Regions from separate parts of the Lysinibacillus sp. FW301-JW8 genome, predicted to be linked through region 1. Evidence: riboswitches for the same ligand, from Rfam matches in the RefSeq annotation. Region 1 holds a riboswitch; each other region holds the start of a gene.
The links. A riboswitch is a leader RNA that binds a small molecule or an ion and turns the genes downstream of it on or off. The one in region 1 is predicted to bind S-adenosylmethionine.
Positions count from the first base shown of each region.

Region 2: another riboswitch for S-adenosylmethionine. It lies ahead of metA (homoserine O-acetyltransferase MetA); the one in region 1 lies ahead of AC3WOM_RS07745 (O-acetylhomoserine aminocarboxypropyltransferase/cysteine synthase family protein).
Region 3: another riboswitch for S-adenosylmethionine. It lies ahead of AC3WOM_RS07240 (cyclase family protein); the one in region 1 lies ahead of AC3WOM_RS07745 (O-acetylhomoserine aminocarboxypropyltransferase/cysteine synthase family protein).

Region 1 is NZ_JBYTBB010000013.1:56,561-64,125, reverse strand. It holds gene AC3WOM_RS07755 (DASS family sodium-coupled anion symporter) at 1-742, opposite strand, end outside; gene AC3WOM_RS07750 (glycerol-3-phosphate acyltransferase) at 939-1,571, opposite strand; SAM riboswitch class I at 1,728-1,841, shown strand; gene AC3WOM_RS07745 (O-acetylhomoserine aminocarboxypropyltransferase/cysteine synthase family protein) at 1,958-3,259, shown strand; gene AC3WOM_RS07740 (hypothetical protein) at 3,640-4,026, shown strand; gene AC3WOM_RS07735 (homoserine dehydrogenase) at 4,559-5,545, shown strand; gene AC3WOM_RS07730 (MerR family transcriptional regulator) at 5,875-6,105, opposite strand; gene AC3WOM_RS07725 (response regulator transcription factor) at 6,761-7,453, shown strand; gene AC3WOM_RS07720 (hypothetical protein) at 7,431-7,565, shown strand, end outside.
Region 2 is NZ_JBYTBB010000008.1:104,770-112,334, forward strand. It holds gene panF (sodium/pantothenate symporter) at 1-430, shown strand, start outside; gene AC3WOM_RS05555 (TSUP family transporter) at 477-1,247, opposite strand; gene AC3WOM_RS05560 (TrmB family transcriptional regulator) at 1,373-2,155, shown strand; gene AC3WOM_RS05565 (nucleotide excision repair endonuclease) at 2,200-2,571, opposite strand; SAM riboswitch class I at 2,765-2,875, shown strand; gene metA (homoserine O-acetyltransferase MetA) at 2,999-3,934, shown strand; gene AC3WOM_RS05575 (bifunctional cytochrome P450/NADPH--P450 reductase) at 4,144-7,314, shown strand; gene AC3WOM_RS05580 (TetR/AcrR family transcriptional regulator) at 7,474-7,565, shown strand, end outside.
Region 3 is NZ_JBYTBB010000012.1:37,618-45,182, reverse strand. It holds gene AC3WOM_RS07250 (Cof-type HAD-IIB family hydrolase) at 1-737, shown strand, start outside; gene AC3WOM_RS07245 (DedA family protein) at 973-1,563, shown strand; gene AC3WOM_RS07240 (cyclase family protein) at 1,609-2,346, opposite strand; SAM riboswitch class I at 2,464-2,569, opposite strand; gene AC3WOM_RS07235 (YuzC family spore coat inner layer protein) at 2,927-3,226, opposite strand; gene AC3WOM_RS07230 (helix-turn-helix domain-containing protein) at 3,793-5,367, opposite strand; gene AC3WOM_RS07225 (ABC transporter substrate-binding protein) at 5,438-6,403, opposite strand; gene AC3WOM_RS07220 (MFS transporter) at 6,552-7,565, opposite strand, start outside.

The sequences.
Region 1 (7,565 bases):
TAGACATGATAATCGAGAAGGGTGCAGCGTAGAGTAACCAAGCACCCCAAGAAATATCCACATTAAATTGTTCTTGAATAAAATTTAAAGCGACCATATTTTGAGCGGCTGCTGTCTTAATTCCAATATTCCAAATGGAGACGGCCTGTACTGAGGTGATGACAAGTAAGGCAGCGAGTCGGCTATCACGAGGCAAACCAAATGCAGCGACCATTCCAAGTAGTATTGGGACTACTGCGCCAGCACGAGCTGTAGCAGAAGGAACAAAAAATGCGAGTGCTATAGATACTAAAATGGCACCAAAAACGATTGCTTTTGTTTTAGTCCCTACAAGTGAAAGTATCCATAGGGCGAGTCGTTTATGTAAGTTGGTAATTTGCATCGCTGCTGCTAAAAATAGAGCTGCAGCTACTAGGGCTACTGCAGAATTACTAAATCCACTTAAAGCTAATTTTAGGGCACCTGCAGTTCCTAATTCTGCTGTTGGATCGTCTATTGAAGGAGCCAGTCCTAGTAAAACGGTTACCAGTGCGATTATCATGGCAGAGCTGACAGGATATGAAACTGCTTCTGTTACCCAAAGAATGACTGAGAAAGCTAAGATGGCTAAAGCCCGTTGACCCGCAACAGGTAAATCGCCGTTATTAGGTAAAAAAATAATGATGATTAATGAAGCAAAGGCTAAACCAATCCAAAGTGGCTTTAAATTACGTTTTGCGGTTGCTTGTTGAAGAGTAGACATATTTTTTCATCCTTTCTACGATAAACATGACGATTATTGTCTATAACATCGGTCAGTAAAATGTTTTATTAAGAAAATAATTTATCTATTTATTGGAGAAAAAATAAGTAAGTGAAATACTCCCTTTTTACAGCATTAATAGTAGATAAAGAGAAAATATATGGTCATAGAAAAGACAAAAACATCCAAAAAAATATTATTTCTTTTTCTTAAAAGCCGAAGTTACCTTAGGCTCTGTTCCTTTGACTAATCGTTTAATATTTTCGATATGCAATATGATAGCTATTCCAAAAAGTAGCAAAGCTATAATCGTTGGACCTATTCCCGGAATCCATAAATAAGTTGCTGTACAAAAAACAAGATAGAACTCTAAAACACCAACGATTAAATAGTTTGTCGCAAATGATAAAATGACAAATAGAATAAGTGCAAATAAACCAATTTTCCAATCAACAGCAAGCAATATTCCTATTATGGAGGCTGTACCTTTACCCCCATTAAAGCCCATATGGAATGGGAAATTATGACCCAGAATGACACCTGCTGCTATGAGATAGGTGAAGAGCCAAACTTGTACCTCTGTGTAATGTGTTGCATCTGCTAGATAGATATGTGCGCCAATAATCGCTAACACACCTTTACCAATATCGATAAGTGCTACTAATACCCCGTATTTCCATCCTAGGGAAAGGGTTGCATTGGACGCACCTGCATTCCCATGACCAGTCTTTTTTAAATCTACACCGGATAAAAACTGTGCCACTTTAGAGCCATGAAGACAGCCGATGAAATAACCAACAACAATAAATAGAATGATGGTTGTTATCATGAAAATCCTCCTTTCTAAATAAATATTAAAATAGTGTATGCGTTCATATTACGTAAAGAAGCAGAATGAAGTTTCGGAAAAAATAAAATTTTAGTGTTGACAGAAAAAAAGTCTATGATTATACTGTGTAACAACGATGGAAATTGAATCGCAATACTCTTATCAAGAGCGGCGGAGGGATAGGCCCTATGATGCCCGGCAACCAGCAAGTAACGAACTTGCTAAGGTGCTAATTCCTACAGATTCTTACTTGGATCTGGCAGATAAGGGGAGGAAAACTTGCAACTGCAACCCTCTTCTTAGCTGAAGGGGGTTTTTGTTTTCTACTGAAAAATCCTCCTCATCTCCGGTACCATCGTAAAAAAATAACCACTTGGAGGTATACAATGACAAATTTTAAACCAGAAACATTGCTGTTACATGGGGGCCAAGAGCCAGACCCGGTAACAGGATCTCGCACCGTACCCGTATATCGCTCTACGGCTTTCGTTTTTAAAGACACTGCTCATGCGCAACGTCTTTTTGCCCTAGAGGAAGCCGGCAATATTTACACACGTATTACGAACCCAACTGTAGATGTTTTTGAAAAACGCGTCGCTTTATTAGAAGGCGGTACAGCAGCAGTAGCACTATCATCTGGTGCAGCAGCGATAGCATTTTCAATTTTAAATCTTGCAGGTGCAGGGGATGAAATTGTTGCAGCTAGCTCTTTATACGGTGGTACTTATAATTTATTTGCTAACACACTACCAAACTATGGTATTAAAACGATTTTTGTAGATGAAACAAATCCTGAAAACTTCAAGGCAGCAATCACTGATAAAACAAAAGCAGTATTCGCTGAAATTTATGGTAACCCAAGCTTAAAAGTACTAGATATTGAGGCGGTGGCTAATATTGCACATGAAAACAGCTTACCATTAATTATCGATAGTACGTTTGCTTCACCATATGGCTCTACACCAATTGATTTTGGTGCCGATATTGTTGTTCACTCCGCAACAAAATGGATTGGTGGACATGGAACAACTTTAGGTGGCGTTGTAGTTGATGCAGGGAAATTTGATTGGACTCGTGGTCGTTTCCCAGGATTTACTGAGCCAGATGCTTCCTATCATGGCATCCGATATGGTATAGACACAGCAGCAGCTGCATTTGCTACAAAGCTGCGTGTACAATTACTACGTGACTTTGGGCCAACATTAAGTGCTGATGCGGCATTTAATTTATTACAAGGTTTAGAAACGCTTCATTTGCGTATCCCTAAACATAATGAAAATGCTTTAGCAGTAGCCGAATATTTACGAAACCACCCATCTGTGGAATATGTAAATTATAATGGCCTAGAAGATTTCCCCACACATGATTTAGCTAAAAAATATTTAAGAAATGGCTTCGGTTCTGTGTTAACATTTGGCATTAAAGGTGGACGTGAAGCAGGGCGTAAATTAATCGATAGTGTGAAATTATTCTCCCACGTAGCCAATGTAGGGGATGCTAAATCATTAATAATTCATCCAGCTTCTACTACACATCAGCAATTATCAGCTGAAGAGCTAATACAAACTGGTGTAACCGAGTCGCTCATTCGCTTATCAATCGGTTTAGAGGCAGTAGAGGATATAATTGCAGATTTAGAACAAGCTATTGAGCAAGTAACAGCTTCACAACAAAAGATTGAAGCATAAAAACATTGGCTAATGTTGTGGCGTTTACGTATTTTCTCATTCGATAAGCCTCATTTGGTAATGCGTAAAACGTTGCTACATCAAGCACTTATCTCATTCGATAAGTTATCTGAAATTTTTTATAAATAATACCTAGTAATTTTATAAGTATTATTGACTTAGTTAAAACCATGTTGTATACTAGGAAATAAGTTAAACGTTCGAAAGGCTACCAACCTAGAACCAATTTACAGCATCGATTTTTTGAACGATTCGGTGCCCAAAGGATACTATGATTCCATTCGTTTTCATAAGTGCTCCCCACTTTTGAAATATATATGAGTAGCTGCCAAGCCAGCAGCTACTCTCACTAAAAAACTGATGATAAAGGAGTGTTTTAAATGGGAAATGTTTATAGTGCACAAAACATTGCATCTTATCTTATTTACGAACTAAATGAAGGTCATGTGTTTGTGAACAACATGTCCATTCAAAACATACTGGCATCAGTTGAAAGTAAATGGCAACAAACTTTTGGACATTCTGCTTTTGAGGAAAACGTTTATGCAAAAGAGGAAGGCTATACAGTAAAAGAAGTTTTTGAGGCATACGAAGAATATGGAACGAGTCATATTCCTCTACCTGCGACAGAGTTTTATTTAAAATACGGCACATTTCAACTAGTTGAACGTACGTATGCTATACCGAATTTTACACAAGATGAAATAGGGCTTGTTCAGCAAGCTATTACACAATCTCGTTATCAGTTGTTAATAAAGGCTAGTTAATTCTCCCTCATATATTTGAGCTCATTCTCTGCTGCTACAGGGAATGAGCTTTTTAATTAAACAGAAATAGGGAGTAAGCTATTGTTGTAAATAATTTTATGACTGTCTATCAAAAGAACAATTTCTATAGATGTTGTAACATACATATATAATAGAAGAAAGACAATCCTTTTTATAAAATAATCGTCAATATTTGTTCATAGATTATAGAACATCTTAAAAAACGTATAATAAAGGGAATGAAACCGATTTCTTTTGCACGTCTAGGAAAAACAAATGTCCGTCCTAGAAAGATTCTTCTTGTGCAATGTATGTATTTGCGTTACAATTTTCTTTAAGTTAAATTTTGAATTATTTGAATTTGTTTGGTCAATCTATACGAGACAAATTTATTCTAGACGAGAGTGAAATACCAAAAAAAACATTTATCAAAGTTACTTCACAGGTATGTGCCAATTCAAAATTAGTACGGATGAAGCTAATGCTTAAATATAATGAAACTGCGGAATGTAAGTTGGAGGGAATAACAGGAATGGCAACTATAAAGGCAGCGATCTTAGGATTTGGGACGGTAGGTCAGGGGATTTACCATATATTAAACGAAAAGCGAGAAGAGCTTAAAAATAAATTAGGCATTGAGTTAGAAGTAGCAAAAATCTTAGTGACAGATGCTAGTCGTGAACGTGTACCAGGCACAGCACATTTGATGACAACTAGTATGGATGATGTATTAGCGGAACCAGGCATGCAGGTTGTTTTTGAGGCAATCGTGAATGAGGAGCCAGCTTTTACGTATTTAAAGCGTGCAGTTGAACATAAATGTCATGTCATCACTGCAAATAAGGTAATGTTCGCTAAGAGAGGCTTAGAGTTACAAGATCTTGCGAAAGTGAATGGTGTTTTTGTAGGTTATGAGGCAACAACTGCGGGCGGAGTACCTGTCATTAAAACAATGAAAAATATTTTACTTGTTAATGATGTAAGTCGTATTCAAGGCATCCTAAATGGGACATGTAACTATATATTAACGAAAATGCGTGCAGAAGGATGGTCGTTTGAGACGGCGCTAAAAGAAGCGCAAAATTTAGGGTACGCAGAGGCAGACCCATATAATGATATTTCAGGTCAAGATTCCTTTAAGAAATTAATGGTGTTAAGTGCATTGGCATTCGGTGAGCAGCCGAATTGGGCAGAAGTAGAAGTGATTGGCATTGACAGCATTTCAGCTGAACAGGTAAAGGAAGCAACTGCAAAAGGTCTGCGCTATCGTCATGTTGCAGAGGTAGAAAGACTAGCAGATGGTAAGATCATAGCCAAAGTAGAACCTTTATTAGTAGACGCAGAACACCCGCTGTATCCAGTCGATGATGTCAATAATGCTGTTGCCTTAGACACGAACTATATCGGCACTTTGACGCTTGTAGGACCTGGTGCAGGCATGTATCCTACAGCTAGTGTTATGGTTGAGGATTACGCTGAAATTATTGGTAAACGTGCTGGGTTTGTTGTGAGTATTTAACTTCTTTCATCAAAAATCTCCCACCTGTATAGATGGTGAGATGAATGCGAATTTTAGCTACTTTTCAGCGGGTGTCCAAATACCCGCTGAAAGAAGTTAAAGCCTCCGGCGGATGTCACGGAATCGAAAAGGAGTTAATAAAGGATGTTAGCCTAAAATCATCACATCCATGCGATAACGGCTAACTTACCTGCTTCATGCAGGCCTAAGCACAAAGACGATTCCAGATGCAATTATGCCGAGGCATAATTGATATAGTAAAACGCAAAGTTACAAGGATTGCCACTTGATAACTTTGCGTTTTTTGTTGAACGATCTACATTAATTTGTTAATCCTCGTCCTTCACATCGATATCCTCAGGTATTGGAGTATTACGCCAAATTTCTATTTCTTCTTTAATGCGCTCTAACTGATCAAAGTAAGTATTAAACTGTCCGCTATTAATTAAGATTTGGTCTCCATCATATACAGAACGAATACGTCCCTCGTAGACTAACCGTAGTATTTGGTCCTCAGACATACTAAGATCTATCGCTGTTTCCTCAACTGTTTTATACATAGGTTTCGCTCCTTTTATCTTGATTCAGCAAATCTTTACTGTGCGAAAGCGCAGCGACAGCAACAAATCTTTTACTGTGCGAAAGCGCAGCGACAGCAACAAATCTTTACTGTGCGAAAGCGCAGCGACAGCAACAAATCTTTTACTGTGCGAAAGCGCAGCGATAGCAACAAATCTTTTACTGTGCGAAAGCGCAGCGATAGCAACACACGACTGAGTGACCAACATCACGTTGGACCAAAGTCCTTGGTGGATATCACGAATTTTTAAAGAGGAGCTTTTCGAGCGAGCTCGAAAAAATCCACACGCAATTATGCTGATGCGTATAATTGATCGCTTTTATTATAACGTCCTTTTCTTAGGAAAGCATAATGTTTAACAGATCATTACAGTGGTAATTTAAAAATGATAATTGTTTGATTTTGGATAAATATGTATTATTAAAGATGATGACGTTTTCGATGAGGAAGGAGCCAGTATATGATATTTTCATTTTTCGTCCTTCTAGCTGCTATATTATTGGTATCAAAGGTACGATTCGTTCTGTATTTGGTGGAGGATTATTAATTAAAAGCTTAAGAAATTCTTCATTTTTATAATAAGTGGTTTTTAAGATTTAAACGGTACACTATTAATTGAGAGCGAGGTGTATATCATGACGAAACTAACAGTTCTTGTAACAGATGATGATCAAGATATTCGTGATGGTATTGAAATCTATTTAAAAAATGAAGGCTATAATGTGATAAAAGCTGCTGACGGTTTAGAAGCACTTGAAAAACTAAAAAACAATGAAGTACATTTAATTATTTTAGATATTATGATGCCCAATATGGATGGTATAACTGCGACGTTTAAAATTAGGGAGGAGCGCAATATTCCAATTATTATGCTTAGTGCTAAGGCAGAGGATGGCGACAAAATTCATGGATTATCTGTAGGTGCAGATGATTATGTAACAAAGCCTTTTCATCCATTAGAGCTGCTGGCACGTGTAAAATCACAGCTTCGTCGTTATGTACAGCTTGGGACGTACAATGAAGGTGCAACAAAAATAGAAATTGATGGACTGCTATTAGATGAAGATGCTAAGGAAGTAGTTCTAGAAGGTGAACCAGTTCGATTAACACCAATTGAATACAAAATTACGGAGTTATTAATGAAAAATGCAGGGCGTGTGTTTTCAATTCGGGAAATTTATGAGCGTGTTTGGAATGAAGAAGCCTATAATGCTGAGAATATTGTGGCTGTTCATATTCGAAAAATACGTGAAAAAATTGAAGCAGATCCGAAAAATCCACGCTATCTAAAGGTGGTATGGGGCGTTGGCTATAAAATGGAAAAATAAAATTGAACAATATATAACAATAATTGGTTTCGTAGCAGGAGTTATTGGGTTAATTTATTTCGGTATCTACGCCTATCAAATGGTAAATGCTCGCTCTTCTGAGGTACTACAA
Region 2 (7,565 bases), on a different contig from region 1:
ATTATTGATGCTTGTAAGCTCTACTGTTGTGAAGGATATTTATCTAAATTATATAAAACCAACAGCTAATGATACAGAAATTAAGCGAGCTAGCTTTATTGTCACGACTGTTATAGGTTTAGCCGTTATCGTTTTTGCTTTGAATCCACCAGATTTATTAGTCTGGCTGAATTTATTTGCTTTTGGTGGACTTGAGGCAGTCTTTATTTGGACAGTTGTATTGGGGCTCTATTGGAAGAAGGCTAATAAGTACGGTGCTATTGCGTCAATGTTTTCAGGCATGATCTTGTATATTGTTATTGATCGTTTTTACCCGTCCATCTTCGGAATGCATACCGTGACTATCCCGATTGTCGCTTCTTTATTCATCTTTGTAATTGTAAGTTTATTAACAAGCCATAAATTTAAGGAAGATAAGTTATTTATTTAACTAGAAAAATGCCGTGAATTTTCGTTCACGGCATTTTTCATGTCTATTAATGGGCAAAGTAATCATATGCATTTTTTGTTAATAATGTTATGGTCACAATAATAAACAAAACACGTACAAAACCGCTACCTTTTTTAATGGCTACACGTGAACCTACCATCGCACCAGCAATTTGAGCGATGCCCATTATGAAACCATAGGCAAAATGAACATGTCCTAAGTAGACGAACATTAAAAGACCCGCAAAATTACTTGCTAAATTTAAAAACTTTGCATTTCCTGCAGCCTTTAAAAAGTCAAAGCCAACAAGTAGAAAGCTAAAGATTAAGAATGATCCAGTACCTGGACCAAGAAATCCATCATAAAACCCAATACTAAATAGCAAAAACATAAATAAAGCCAAGTGTAAAGGAGACAATGTTTTAACAGCGGATACAGAGCCCCAATCCTTTTTAAAAATCGTATAAACTGTTACCCCTGCTAGCATTATGAGCATGATTGGTTTGAGTAGCGAGGGATTGATTAAATGTACAGTCCATGCGCCAAATAACGATCCGACAAAGGCTAGTGGAAAGTATTTTATGACAGAACGAATGTCTAACTGTCCTGAACGATAAAAGGAAATCGTAGAGGTTAAAGAACCCATAGTCCCCGCTAACTTATTGGTTGCAACGGCTGCTGCAGGATTTAAACCCGCAAACAAAAGAGCAGGTAATGAGATTAAGCCACCACCACCAACCACAGAGTCTACAAAGGCTGCGAGAAACCCAAACGCAATCAATAAAATTACTACATTTACATCTACTTCAAAAAGCATGTTGACACCTCATTAGATAGTTACTACTGAAATAGTAACTAATTTTTATTTCGCTGTAAAGACTATTTTTTTCATTAGCTTCTATTCATCAAATTATTCTATAATAAAGGAAATGGAGGGATTGGATGGATGAATTAATCGCCCAATTAAAAGAGCTAGGATTTACAGAATATGAAGGAAAGGCCTATACGGCACTTGTCCAAAAGAGCCATATTAGTGCTTATCAGGTCAGCAAAAACTCTGGTATTCCTCGAGCAAGAGTTTATGACATACTGGATGTGCTCGTTGAAAAAGGATTAGTGCTGAAAGAGGAGGCTGCTGATCAAACAACTTATTCTTCCATTCCTGTTGCTATGTTTTTACAGCAAATTCAACAGCGCTGGCAATCGAATTTTACGTCAATTAGTGACCAATTAGAAAAATTAGAAACTAAGGAGCAGGAAGCGGAGCCTAAAGTGTTAATGTTAAAAGGGAAGCAGACCATTATTAATTATTGTCAGTCATTATTAAAGAAAGCGGAGAAAAAGGTACTTCTTTCTATGTGGGAAGAGATGTATGAAGCATTGAGAGAGGATATTTTATTGGTGGCTGAACAAGTTCCTGTTCACGGTATTACACTATATGTGCATGAACCTGTGTCATCCATCGATATGCATCGAATGACATATTATACGAAAAAATCTTCTACACAGCACTGGTTTATCTTGTCTATCGATGGTCAAGAGATGATTTATGGACATTCTCCTTCAAATCTTGAAACTGCTTTTATTACGAATGATCCGGTTCACATTTATTTATTAGAGGATTATATTTGGCATGATGTCCTTATTAATCGTCTCCTAAGACGAGATGATCATGAGCTTGAGGAATGGATTACGAAAGAACGAAAAGCATTTTTTGTAGAGTAAAAAATAAAGAATCTGCTTGCCTTTAGAGGCAAGCAGATTCTTTTTTAATAAAATACTTTATCAACATTATATCTAGAGCGGAAAACATTAATGGCATACGTTTCGTAAATTTCACGTTCCATTGGATCTTCTATTTCATAAACTTCAATTTTGAAAATTTCTTGACGATGATTTTTCATAGGTGATACATTGTCTTCAAAATGTTTTTTTATACGTTGACGAATTTTACGCGCTTTACCGACAAATAAAAGCTCATTTTTCTCATTGTAAAATAAGAAAATGCCACCTTTGTCTCGTGTGATTTTATGGAAGTCAATAAAACCATGGTATGGTGTAATTGGTACATCACCAGGCTTTAAATCTTGCTCACGCTGGCGAATCACTAAATCTGGTTTAGGAAATTCAATTTTAATCAAGCTATTCACGTTCCTCTCTGTTACTAAAGGTATATGTTAACATAATCACAGCATGTTTACCATAAAATTTCATATGTTGTTATGATGATTAGTGTTCATCAAAATTTAGCTAAACATGCATAGTAATGACAAAATATTCTATGTTTTATTGATATTCTTAATAGTTCATGTTACAATTCATTTTAATTAAATAATCTTATCAAGAGAAGCTGAGGGATTTGGCCCGATGACGCTTCAGCAACCTCTAACAAATGTTAGAAAGGTGCTAATTCCAGCAAAGGTTTTTTCCTTTGAGAGATAAGAGTGAACGTGGTGAAAATCCCCCTCATTCTATCTCGCATGGAATAAGGGGGATTTTTTAATTTCATAAAAAGTGTCATTGTAAACTTGATTTTGAAGAGGGAAATAAAAGAGAGGGGAATGCAAGATGCCAATTAATATTCCAAAAAACTTACCAGCTGGAGAACATTTACGAGAGGAAAAGATTTTCGTGATGGAAGAGGATCGTGCGAATACACAACAAATTCGTCCATTAAATATATTAATTTTCAACTTAATGCCTGAAAAAGAGAAAACAGAGCTGCAATTACTGCGCTTGCTAGGGAATACGCCACTGCAAGTCAATATTACATTTTTAAATACAGCAACACATGAATCAAAAAATGTTAGTAAATCACATTTACAGCTATTTTACACAACTTTCCAACAAATTCGTCATCGCCGCTTTGACGGAATGATTATTACAGGAGCACCTGTAGAGAAGATGGCTTTTGAAGAAGTGAATTACTGGCAGGAAATCTCACAAATTATGGATTGGTCTAAGAAAAACGTGACATCTATCCTACATATATGTTGGGGGGCACAGGCTGCTTTATATCATCATTATGGAATCGGGAAGGTTGAACTTCCAGCAAAATGCTCAGGTGTTTATTCGCATGTCATTACAGATTTAACAGTCGACTTAGTGCGTGGATTTAGTGATTTATTTACAGCACCACATTCTCGTTATACATCTGTTTCTATTGATGAAGTACGCAATCATCCTGATTTACGTTTACTGTCCTATTCAGAGGATGCAGGTGTATTTATTGTGCAGTCCAAGGATAATAAAAACATTATGATCACAGGTCATCTTGAGTATGATGCAACAACTTTAGCAGATGAATATAATCGAGATGTCGCAAAAGGGTTAGATATTACTGTACCGGTGAACTATTTCCCGAATGACGACCCAGCACATGAGCCAATTAATACATGGCGTGCCCATACCCATTTGCTATTCTCAAACTGGCTGAATTACTATGTTTATCAAGAAACACCATATGAATGGGATTTCGTTGATGAAATTGAATATCATATTTAGTTAAATTTAAATCCGCAAAAAGCCCAATGTCTCAACTTACTAGAGTGAGAGGTTGGGCTTTTGCTATTTCACTCTTTGTTCACAAATACTGCCATTTTTCCCTTGGATAATTTCTAAAAAGTTGAGTTCTACTTAATTTTTGGTATATTATTTTATCAAATGATAGATTTAACTATCATTTTTTATTTTACTGAAAGAAGGGATTCATGATGATAAGTGTAGAAGATGTTCCAAAACCAAAAACATTTGGTCCACTTGGCCATTTGCCCTTAATCGATAAAGAGCAGCCAACATTATCACTTTGTAAGCTTGCAGAAGAGTATGGGCCGATATATCGATTAGAAATACCAGGTTATACGAGCTTAGTAATATCTGGTCATGAATTGGTAGCTGATGTTTGTGATGTTTCACGTTTTGATAAGCAGATTTATAGTGAGTTAGAAAATGTTCGTGCTTTTGGTGGTGATGGCCTATTTACAAGCAGAACAACTGAGCCGAACTGGCAAAAGGCACATAATATCCTACTTCCCACGTTTAGTAAACAGGCTATGAAGGATTATCATTCTATGATGACGGATATTGCTACACAGCTGATACAAAAATGGGAACGTTTGAATCCGATGGAGGAAATTGATGTCCCAGAGGATATGACACGGTTAACGCTAGATACCATTGGATTATGTGGCTTCAACTATCGTTTTAATAGCTTTTATAGAGAAACACATAGCCCTTTTATTATGAGTATGGTTCGTGCTTTAAATGAAGCCATGTTAAAAAGTTCCCGATTAAAAATACAAAATCTGATGATGGTTGGCACAAGGCGTCAATTTAACGAAGATATTGAAACAATGTTTTCATTAGTAGATAAAATTATTGAGGAGCGAAAGACAAGAGGTATGCAGGAGGAGATAGATTTACTAGGCAGAATGTTAAATGTAAAAGATCCTGACACAGGAGAAACGCTGAGCGATGAAAATATTCGCTATCAAATCATTACATTTTTGATAGCTGGACATGAAACAACAAGTGGATTGCTATCCTTTGCCCTCTATTTTTTAATTAAGCATCCTGAAGTGCTAGAAAAGGCTTATAAGGAAGTTGATCAAGTATTGACTGAAGAAACACCAACATATGAACAGATTTTACAGCTAAAGTACATTCGTCTAATTTTAAATGAATCATTACGTTTATGGCCAACAGCACCTGGCTTTGAGCTTTATGCTAAAGAGGATACTGTGATTGGCGACAAGTATTTGATTAAAAAAGGAGACAATATTAGTGTTCTTCTGCCGCAGCTTCATCGTGATAAAAATGTGTGGGGTGAAAATGCTGAACAATTTTATCCAGAGCGCTTTGAAGATCCTCAGAATATTCCTACACATGCCTTTAAACCGTTTGGAAATGGTCAGCGTGCCTGTATCGGCATGCAATTTGCCCTTCATGAGGCAACTTTGGTGTTAGCAATGATTTTACAGCGTTTTGAATTAATTGATTATGATAATTATCAATTAAAAATACAGCAAACTCTTACGATAAAGCCAGGTGATTTTAAAATTCGAGTAAAGCAGCGTAATCGAGTAATTAACCAGAAAACAACAGTAGCACCTCAGCGACTAGAAAAAATGCAGACTTTACCAGAACTCAGTGTAGAGAATGCAAAAATGTCTTTGTTAATCCTCTATGGCTCTGATTTGGGAACAGCAGAAAGAGTTGCTAAACAGTTAGCAGACGAATCTATTTTGTATGGTATTCACAGTGAAGTAGCTTCGCTAGATGAGTATGCTGGAAAATTACCTAAAGAGGGCGCTGTATTGATTGTTTGCTCTTCTTATAATGGTCATCCTCCAAGAAATGCTCGAAAGTTTCTTGCATGGCTAGAGAATAGTAATGAGAATAGCCTACAAGGAGTAAATTATGCTGTGTTTGGCTGTGGAGATCGAAATTGGCATTATACGTATCAAAAGGTACCTCGAACGATAGATCAACAGCTTGCCATTAAAGGGGCTACAAGAATTTTGCTACATGGGGAAGCGGACGCAAGTGCAGATTTTGAAAAGCAATTGGAGCACTGGCGAGAGCAGCTGTGGCAGACTATGAAAGAGACATTTGATTTAACTATAGATGACAATATGCTACAGGAACAAGCTAAATTGTCTATTCAAGTTGTAAAAGGCTTAGAAACGGTACCACTTGCATTAAAACATGGCGCCTGCTATGCATCAATTATAAAAAATGAAGAGCTTCAATCAGCCAATAGTAAACGGAGTACACGTCATATTGAACTTGCATTGCCAAAGGGGCTTAGCTATCAGGAGGGAGATCATCTTGGAGTGGTACCTAAGAATAGCAGTAAGCTAATCCATCGAGTTCTTCGTCGATTTAAATTGAATGCAAATGATCAGCTACTCATTTCGTTTAATGGAAATGGATCACATCTTCCTACAGATGATTATCCGGTCAGTTTATACGAGGTGCTTGCGACAAGTGTTGAATTGCAGGAGACAGCTAGTCGTATACAAATACGAGAGCTAGCAGCGTATACAGAGTGTCCACCACATAAACGTGAATTAGAGCTTTTATTACAGGAAGATATTTATAGGGAGCAGGTATTAAAAAAACGCTTATCTATGCTAGAGCTCCTTGAAATGTATGATGCCTGTGAATTACCGTTTGAAAAATTTATAGCTTTACTACCGCCTTTAAAGGTTAGATATTATTCCATTTCTAGTTCACCAATGGAAAATCCTGAACGACTTAGTATTACAGTAGGTGTCCTGCAGGAAGCAGCCTGGAGTGGGCGGGGGGACTATCATGGCGTAGCATCAAATTATTTGTCACAGTGTCAACCAGGTGAATCGCTGGTGATATTTATACGTTCAGCTGATTCAGGATTCCTGCTGCCAGAGGATGCGTCTACATCGATCATAATGGTTGGACCAGGAACTGGTATAGCACCATTTAGAGGCTTTTTACAGGCTCGTGCTGCGATGAAACAGCGAGGAATTTCACTTGGGCAAGCACATCTTTTCTTCGGCTGTAGAAATGATGCTGATTTTATTTATCGTGAGGAACTTGAGCAGTTTGAAAAGGATGGGATTGTGACACTTCATACGGCATTTTCTCGTAAAGATGGAATACAGAAAACTTATGTGCAGCAATTAATGGTGCCATATGCCTCAAATATTATCGAAATGTTAAATAATAATGGACGATTATATGTTTGCGGAGATGGTAATTACATGGCACCAGCTGTAGAGGCTATGTTGCAGTATGCCTATCAATCTGAAAAAGGAGTAGAGGAGAAGAAGGCAAAAGCCTGGTTAGAGCAGCATCAGTATAGAGGAAACTATGTTAAGGATGTCTGGGTCCAGAATGGGTAGTGATATTCTTTGTAATGCAAAATGTTTTATTTCCTTGTAAGAACAGCCTTCACGATGTGCAAGTAGGTTGAATTCCAGTGTCCTGTATTCTACAATTGTATCAATTGGTAGTAAACACTATCTAGTATTCACCTTATTTTTGGAAAGAAGTGAAGCATGATGAAAAACGTAAAAGAGGCTAGGCTTCATGCTATATTAGATGCAGCTACAGAGCTTCTAGTCGAAAAGCCGACTGCCTCCTTAACTGACAT
Region 3 (7,565 bases), on a different contig from region 1:
CACTTATTAATTATGAAGATGGTTGTATTGAGGAAAGTACGAGGAGGGCAATACATCAGTTAAAACAGAGGGGAATTCGCATTGTTGCTGCTACAGGTAGACCATTATCAATGTGTCAAAGTTTAAGAAGCATAGGAATAGAGACATTTATAACCGCTAATGGAGCGTATGTTAAGCATCAAGATCAGGTGATACATAAAATATCAATTGACAAAACTTTTGTCCAAGCAGTTCAAGCTTTTGCTGAAGAGAATAAACAGAGTCTTTCATTTTTTACAGAACATTTATTTATGAATAACGTACATAAGTCGAGGACTCTAAAAGCCTTGCAAGAAACATTATCTTTATCCAAATTTCCAGAAGCCCATGAAAATATTGTAGAGCAGGAGGTTTATTTAATGTGTTTATATGCTAATGAGGATACTGAGCAAAAATATATAGCACAATTTCCTCATTTAAAATTTAGAAGATGGCATCCATATATTACAAATGTATTGCAATCTGATGTTTCCAAATCGATTGCTGTTCAAGCTGTACTTGATTATTTCAAATTGAGCCCTGAGGAAGCACTTGCGTTTGGCGATGGTGATAATGATATAGATATGTTAGAACAGGTTGGTCTTGGGATTGCAATGGGTAATGGAAGTGAGGCTTTGAAAAGTAGTGCTGATTATATAACGAAGAAATCCATTGAAGATGGCATATATCATGCTTTACAGGAGCTACAAATAATTTAAGAAAGTCATTATTTGAAAACAAATAATATTTTTAGTAAATTTAAAGGAATGACATGTAACCTAAATTTACTAGAGTTTAAAGGAAGAGCTATTAGTTTTTTGACACTAAATGACAAAGGAAAAAACTTTCTTTAGCAAAATAATGAAAAATGATTGAGGCTATACAACTCATAATGTTAACTACATTGAGTATGATAAAGCTAACGATAAATAATGCTTTAGGTGGGATGAATTTATGGCACATCATGTACAATCTCTTATAGAACATTACGGGTATTTTGGCATTATTCTTATCCTTGTTGGAGGGATTGTCGGGTTGCCTATTCCTGATGAAATATTTTTAACATATGTAGGATATAGTGTATATCGCGAAACACTAGCACATGTTCCGGCATTACTCAGCGCAGCCATAGGGGCAATAGGCGGCATTACCTTAAGTTACTATATAGGTTATCGGTTCGGGCTACCTTTATTGCATAAATACGGACCGAAGATTCATATTACTAAACAGAAAATTGATTTTACTAAAAAATTGTTTACAAAAATAGGCCCAGTCTTATTACTGATAGGTTTTTTTATTCCAGGTGTACGCCATCTTACCGCATATATAGCTGCCATTAATAACTATCCATATAGGAAATTTGCTTTTTTTGCTTATGCAGGAGCATTTATTTGGACATTTACTTTTATTACACTAGGAAAAGTACTAGGTGAGAAATGGCGCTATGTAGGATTTTATTTATCTCATTACAGTATTTATCTAATTGTAGTCTTCATCATATTAATGTTGATCATTTATTATTTTTTCAAAAAAAGAAATAAATAAGGGTCTGATTCTTCTAAGTGAAGTGAATGAGACCCTTATTTATTTTTAAGGTAGGATGGCAAATGAACGAACGGGGAATCCAGATGCTTTTTCTGGTTTTGGTACGATATTGAATATGACAGCCCCTTTTGGTGGCAACTGATCTAAATTTGTTAAAAGCTCAATTTGATAAGTATCTTGCTCAAGTACAAAATATTCACCGTCTAACTTACCATTTTTACGAAAATCTGCTGCTGAATCAGTGTCGAAAGTTTCGTGACCAATAGCACTAACTTTTCGTTCTTTGAATAAAAATTGTAAAGCCTCTAATCCCCAACCGGGTATATGATTATGACCCTCAGCATCCTTATTATTGAATGCTTCCTTATTTGGCCAGCGCTTACTCCAATCGGTGCGTAGGGCAACAAATGTACCTGCTTCAATTTCCCCATGCTCAGCCTCAAAGTCAAGAATACCCTGAACACTTAAGGTAAAATCATTATTTTGATCGGCTTCATTCGATTTATCAATCACGATTAATGGTAGCACTAATTCCTTTAAATCTAATTCTTCTAAAAAACGTGTGTCCCTTACAAAATGGATAGGGGGATCAATATGCGTTCCGTATTGTCCGGGAAAAGTGAATTGCTGTGCAAAGAAGCCATCATCATGAGAGAATAAGGTTTCAAATTTTGCGTCCTCAAACATAAAGAAGTGAGGCGAATTTGGTCCAAATGTATGTGTTAAATCTACCCATTTTCTTGATTTCAATAGCTGCACTGCTTGTAAAAGTTCATTAGTCATCGTATTTACCTGCTTCCTATTAATAGTTTGAGTTATTTCCTTCTTGTTCAATCACAACCACAAAAAAGAGTCCTTCTTGGAGAAGAGGACTCTTGTGCAAAGCAACTGATGTAGGTCTTCTCATCTTCAAGGCAAATATTTTGCCAATTGGAGTTAGCACCATACCCAGAGGCTGGTTGCTGAGACTTCATAGGGCCAATCCCTCTGTCTCTCTTGATAAGAAATGCGATATAAGAATTTTCAGAAATAACGATTACAAATACATTAGCATATTTTTTTATAGTTTACAAGTTCAATAGGGATACATGGTTAATATTTTACATACAAAAAGAGCGGCTATATCCAGTTGTTAATAACTCTTCTTAATCGCCCTGTTCGTTATATTGATCTGGAACTGATACATTAAGGGAGATGCTGATCTAGTTAGCGTAAAAACAATGTCTTTAGGGTACCAGAAAAACCAACTAATACGGTTAAGCATTTGTTAGGGAAAGAGCCACGCTGATTAGAGGCTCTTAGGGGAAAGTTAAGTATACAAGTGGGTTCTTATGAAAAGAGCCCTCTTGTAGAAAAGGTGCTGTCACCAGCTTAAAACTAACGTAAGCTTGCAGCATTCACTATCTGTAAATACTATCCGAATATTATCAGGTGTATAGTTTGTTTCAAATTTCATAGTAATACCCGTTGAAATGATTAACTTTTCAACCTCCGATTTATTTGATTTCTGTGCAGCATCCATAAGATCATGTGCAAATTGTTCTGATCCATCAATTTTATCTGTAAGTAGCTGAGCTTGCTGCATAATTCCCTTTACTCGCTTGGCAGAAATTTTTAATTTATTTGTATTTACAGCGGGAAAAGGATTAGTATTTGTCGGCATAGCTAAATATCTAGATGGTTGGTGAAGAGCTGGATGATTTACTATTGCCAATTCTGGATAATAGGTAGGATAGACGAAATATGGATAAGGGTGGTTGTAATACAGCTTAATTCCTCCTATCCACTAGCTGATACCCTATCTTATGTGCAGCAAAGACTTTCGGTGTTCACTGTTTCTAGATATCAAGGAGGGCATTATCAAATGAAGCAGAACAATACAGTGGATGAGCTAGGAAGAGGTAACTAAGTCGATTGGAAATAATGGAGCTTGATCAGAGATGAGCCTGGGCTGATCAAAAGTGAAGGAAACCAGATCGAAAAAGAGTTCAAGCTGATCAAAAATGGAGGGACCTGAGCAAAAAAGAGTTCAAGCTGATCAAAAATGGAGGGGACCTGATCAAAGAGGGGGCCGAACCGATCAAAGGGACGGAACCTGATCAAAGAGAAGCCCAAGCCGATCAAAAAAGAACGGAACCCGATCAAAGTATAGCTCAAGCCGATTAAAAGTGGAGGAAACCCGATCAAAAAAGAAGGCTTCGTTCTTAATAGCCTTCTTTCACAATTATTTTATCCAAGAACACGTAAAACATCATCTATTTTTTTGTTATGGGAGAGAATGCCGTAGTTCATCCATGTTAAGAAATCAACCTCATAGACACAGTTGTTTTTCACTGCTGAGAGATTGTTCCAGGTAGTGGATTTTAACAATACTCGTTCCTCTCCTTCAAAAATTGAATGTTGCTTGTCGAAGGTAATGAATAAATGATCAGCATCTAAATGTATAAGCTGATCAAATGTTAGATGTTTTTTTCGTGTATGAGGTGGAATATTCCATACAGACTGATGGGGTGTTAAGCCGAGATCACGATATAGAATGGGTCCCGTATAGCCGCATTCGGGTCCTGCATAGAGGCTAATGCCGATTGCAGAGATACGAAGAAAGGCTACACTATGTCCATATACTGATTTTTGAAGCATTTTTTTTGCCATCTGCACTTTTTCTTCATATTGCTTAATGACATCCTTCATAATAGCCGTTCTACCTGTTAAATCAGCTATTTGGAACAATGTAGTACGCCAATCCTCACCTGGGTGTGAGAGTTGATAAGTGGGAGCCAATTGATTTAATTGATGATAAGCCTCCCAACGCTCTATCCCTTCATCTAGCATAATTAAAGTTGGTTTATAATGAAAAAGCTGATCCATTTGTCCGTTTTCAATATCAATATCAGGTATTTCTTGTAACCCTAGATAATCCTGTTTGCCCCATTTTGAATGGCTAAATTGGGCAATGGGTGTAATTCCTAATGCCACTAAAAAGTCCTCTAAAAACGGTGCGAATATACGAGGGTTATTATTTTGGCTACGACGATATTGTCCAGGAGAGATGCCAACACGCTCTTTAAAGCGGCGGTTAAAATAATACTCATTGTTGAATCCAACCGTTTGGCTTATCTCAAAAATACGGTCATTCGTTGTTATTAGTAATTGCTTGGCTTTCTCAATACGAACATTGTTTAAAAAGTTTAGTGGGGTTTGACCAGTAATATCCCTAAATATACGAGAATAATTCCAGCGTGGGACAGTCGCTAATTCTGCCAATTGTTCCACGGTCCAATCCCGTTCATAATGCTTTTGTAAATATTTTATGGATTGCTCAACGGACTGACGGTCATTTTTCTGCTGTTGATTAGGTACATTTTGATACAAAATGAACAGCATAAATTCTTGGAAGCGTATATGCTGCTCAAATAATGATAGCTCATCCATTGCTAGACGGTATCGATAAATGCTTTCTAACAGATTATTACACTGAGAAAAAGGATGGCAGCGCAGTTCTTGAAAGCGTGTAAAAATAGGAAAGCAACCCGTCTGACTATCTTGTAGTTGGATGATTTTAAATGTTAATTGATAAAAGCACAGCGTCTCAGTGTCATTGTAAACATCTATTTTTTGATTAGGAGGAATGAGCACACACTTTTCTTCAGTAAGATGGATGGTTTCCTGATTACTATTTAGCTTTCCAGAGCCACTAATAACCACAAGAATAATATAATGATCACTATGATGTAATTGCCACATTGCTGGTGGAATAGAATATGAAATTTCTTGTAATTGAAATATTTGCGTTAAACTGCTCATATCTTTCTACCTTTCCTTAAGAGTGTTTTTAAACAACGCAAAGAAAGCCCTAAAAGAGCTTTCTTTAGAATTATTTTACGAACCATTTTTCAAGATCATCGTATTTTAACAGGTTTGCAGTAATAGCTCCAGATTGCCAATATGTTCGATCAGCAATATACACGTTGCCATTTTTTACTGCTGGGACTGTATTCCAGAGCGTACTATCTAACCATTTAATTGCATCCTGATTTTCTTCAGATTCCCATGCTCCATTAGAAGGGAAAAGAATAATATGATCAGCATCTAATTTAGGTATAGCTTCTTCTGAAAGTACCTCTTGAAATTCCATCATATCACGAGCTAGTGGGTGAGGAGTAAGTCCTGCCTCAGTGTAAATATAGCCTGTGTATCGATTTTTAACGCCAAATAATGCTAATGTTTTATCGGCTACATTTAAACGGACAACAGCAACTGTTTCATCCCCGACTGACTTATCTAACTCTGCCTTTAAAGTCGTAATACGTTGCTGATAGTTATTAACAATCTCATCTGCCTTATCAGGAATGTTTAAGACATCAGCAATTGTCTTAACTATTGCCTGTGGATCTGTAATGATTTCCTCTTTTAAGCGATAAGTAGGCGCGATTTTAGAATACTCCTCATATTTTGCTTTATCAGCCGCACCATCTACAATGATTAAATCTGGCTTGGCTTGTAATAACGCCTCCATACTACCTGTAATATCAAATTCTGGTGCATCCAGTTTGAGATAATCCTGTTTCCCCCAAGCCGGGTGATACCATTGGACAACGGGCTTTACCTCTAAGGCCGTTAGATAGTCCTCCAAATAAATTGCTGCTACTCGCTGAGGCTTTGCAGGAACCTCTACCTCACCAAATTCATCTTCCACAGTCCGTGTTTCCACTGTTGATTGATCCTCTTTAGCAACATCAGCTTTCTCCTTTGGGGCCTCCTTCGAATTACAAGCTCCTAATACAAACGTCAGTATAACTAAACCAAATAATGCTAACGAAAAGTGCCGAACCTTATGCATTGCCATTCACTCCTATAATTTTAATAAAGGTAATAGTAATTCGGAATGATAATCATTCTCGATTAATTCTACTAAATTATAAGACACATCATTTCAACAAACAATACACATTCTCTACTTCTTTCTTATACAAAATGAAGTATAGGAATTATTGTTTTTTGTTATCGAAAAATAGCCATAAAAGTGTAACAATCGCTGCAAGCATAACCATTAGGAATCCATACAAGGGCGTATGCGCTAACGATTGATGGCTAATAATAAAGCCTCCAATATATGAACCTAAAAATATACCGATATTGAAAGCAGAAATATTCAAAGCTGAGGCCATTGAAATAGCTGATGGTATATATTTTTCAGAAAGTAGTACCGCATATAGCTGTAATCCTGGAACATTCATGAACATAAATAGTCCCATTGTCAGTACCATGATTAATAAGATAATTGGTGATTCGAGAGTGAAGCCAATGCCCAGTAACGCCAAGGCAAGCCCAACAAAAATAATAAAGATTGAACGAAGTGGATTTTGATTAGCGAAATGGCCGCCTAATGTATTACCAATAGCTACGGCAATACCATAGACAACTAGAATAATAACGACTGCATGTGGCGAATACCCCATATATTGTTCTAAAATTGGTGAAACATATGTGTAAACAACAAAGGCACCACCATATCCAATTGCTGTAATGAAAAGTATTAATAACATTCGAATATTGCCTAATACTTTGCCGATATCACGGATAGAGATTGGATTACCTTTCGATAATTGACTGGGTACTAACAGAGCATTACTAATTAAACCGATAATCCCAATAATGACGATAAAGATGAATGACATACGCCAGTCCGTTACTTGTCCAATAAATGTACCAAGTGGGACACCTGTCACAGTAGCTAATGTTAAGCCTGTAAACATGAAGGCAATAGCACTTGCTCGTTTATTTGGTTCAACTACATCGGCTGCTATAACAGAAGCGATGGACATAAACACACCATGTGCTAATGCTGAAATAATGCGTCCTATTATCAGGATAGAGAAATTAGGTGCTATAGCTGCAGTTAAGTTACCAACTATAAAAATAGTCATAACCAGCAATAAAACTGTTTTTCGACTAAGACGAGATGTTAAGGCTGTTAATAATGGAGCCCCAACAGTTACACC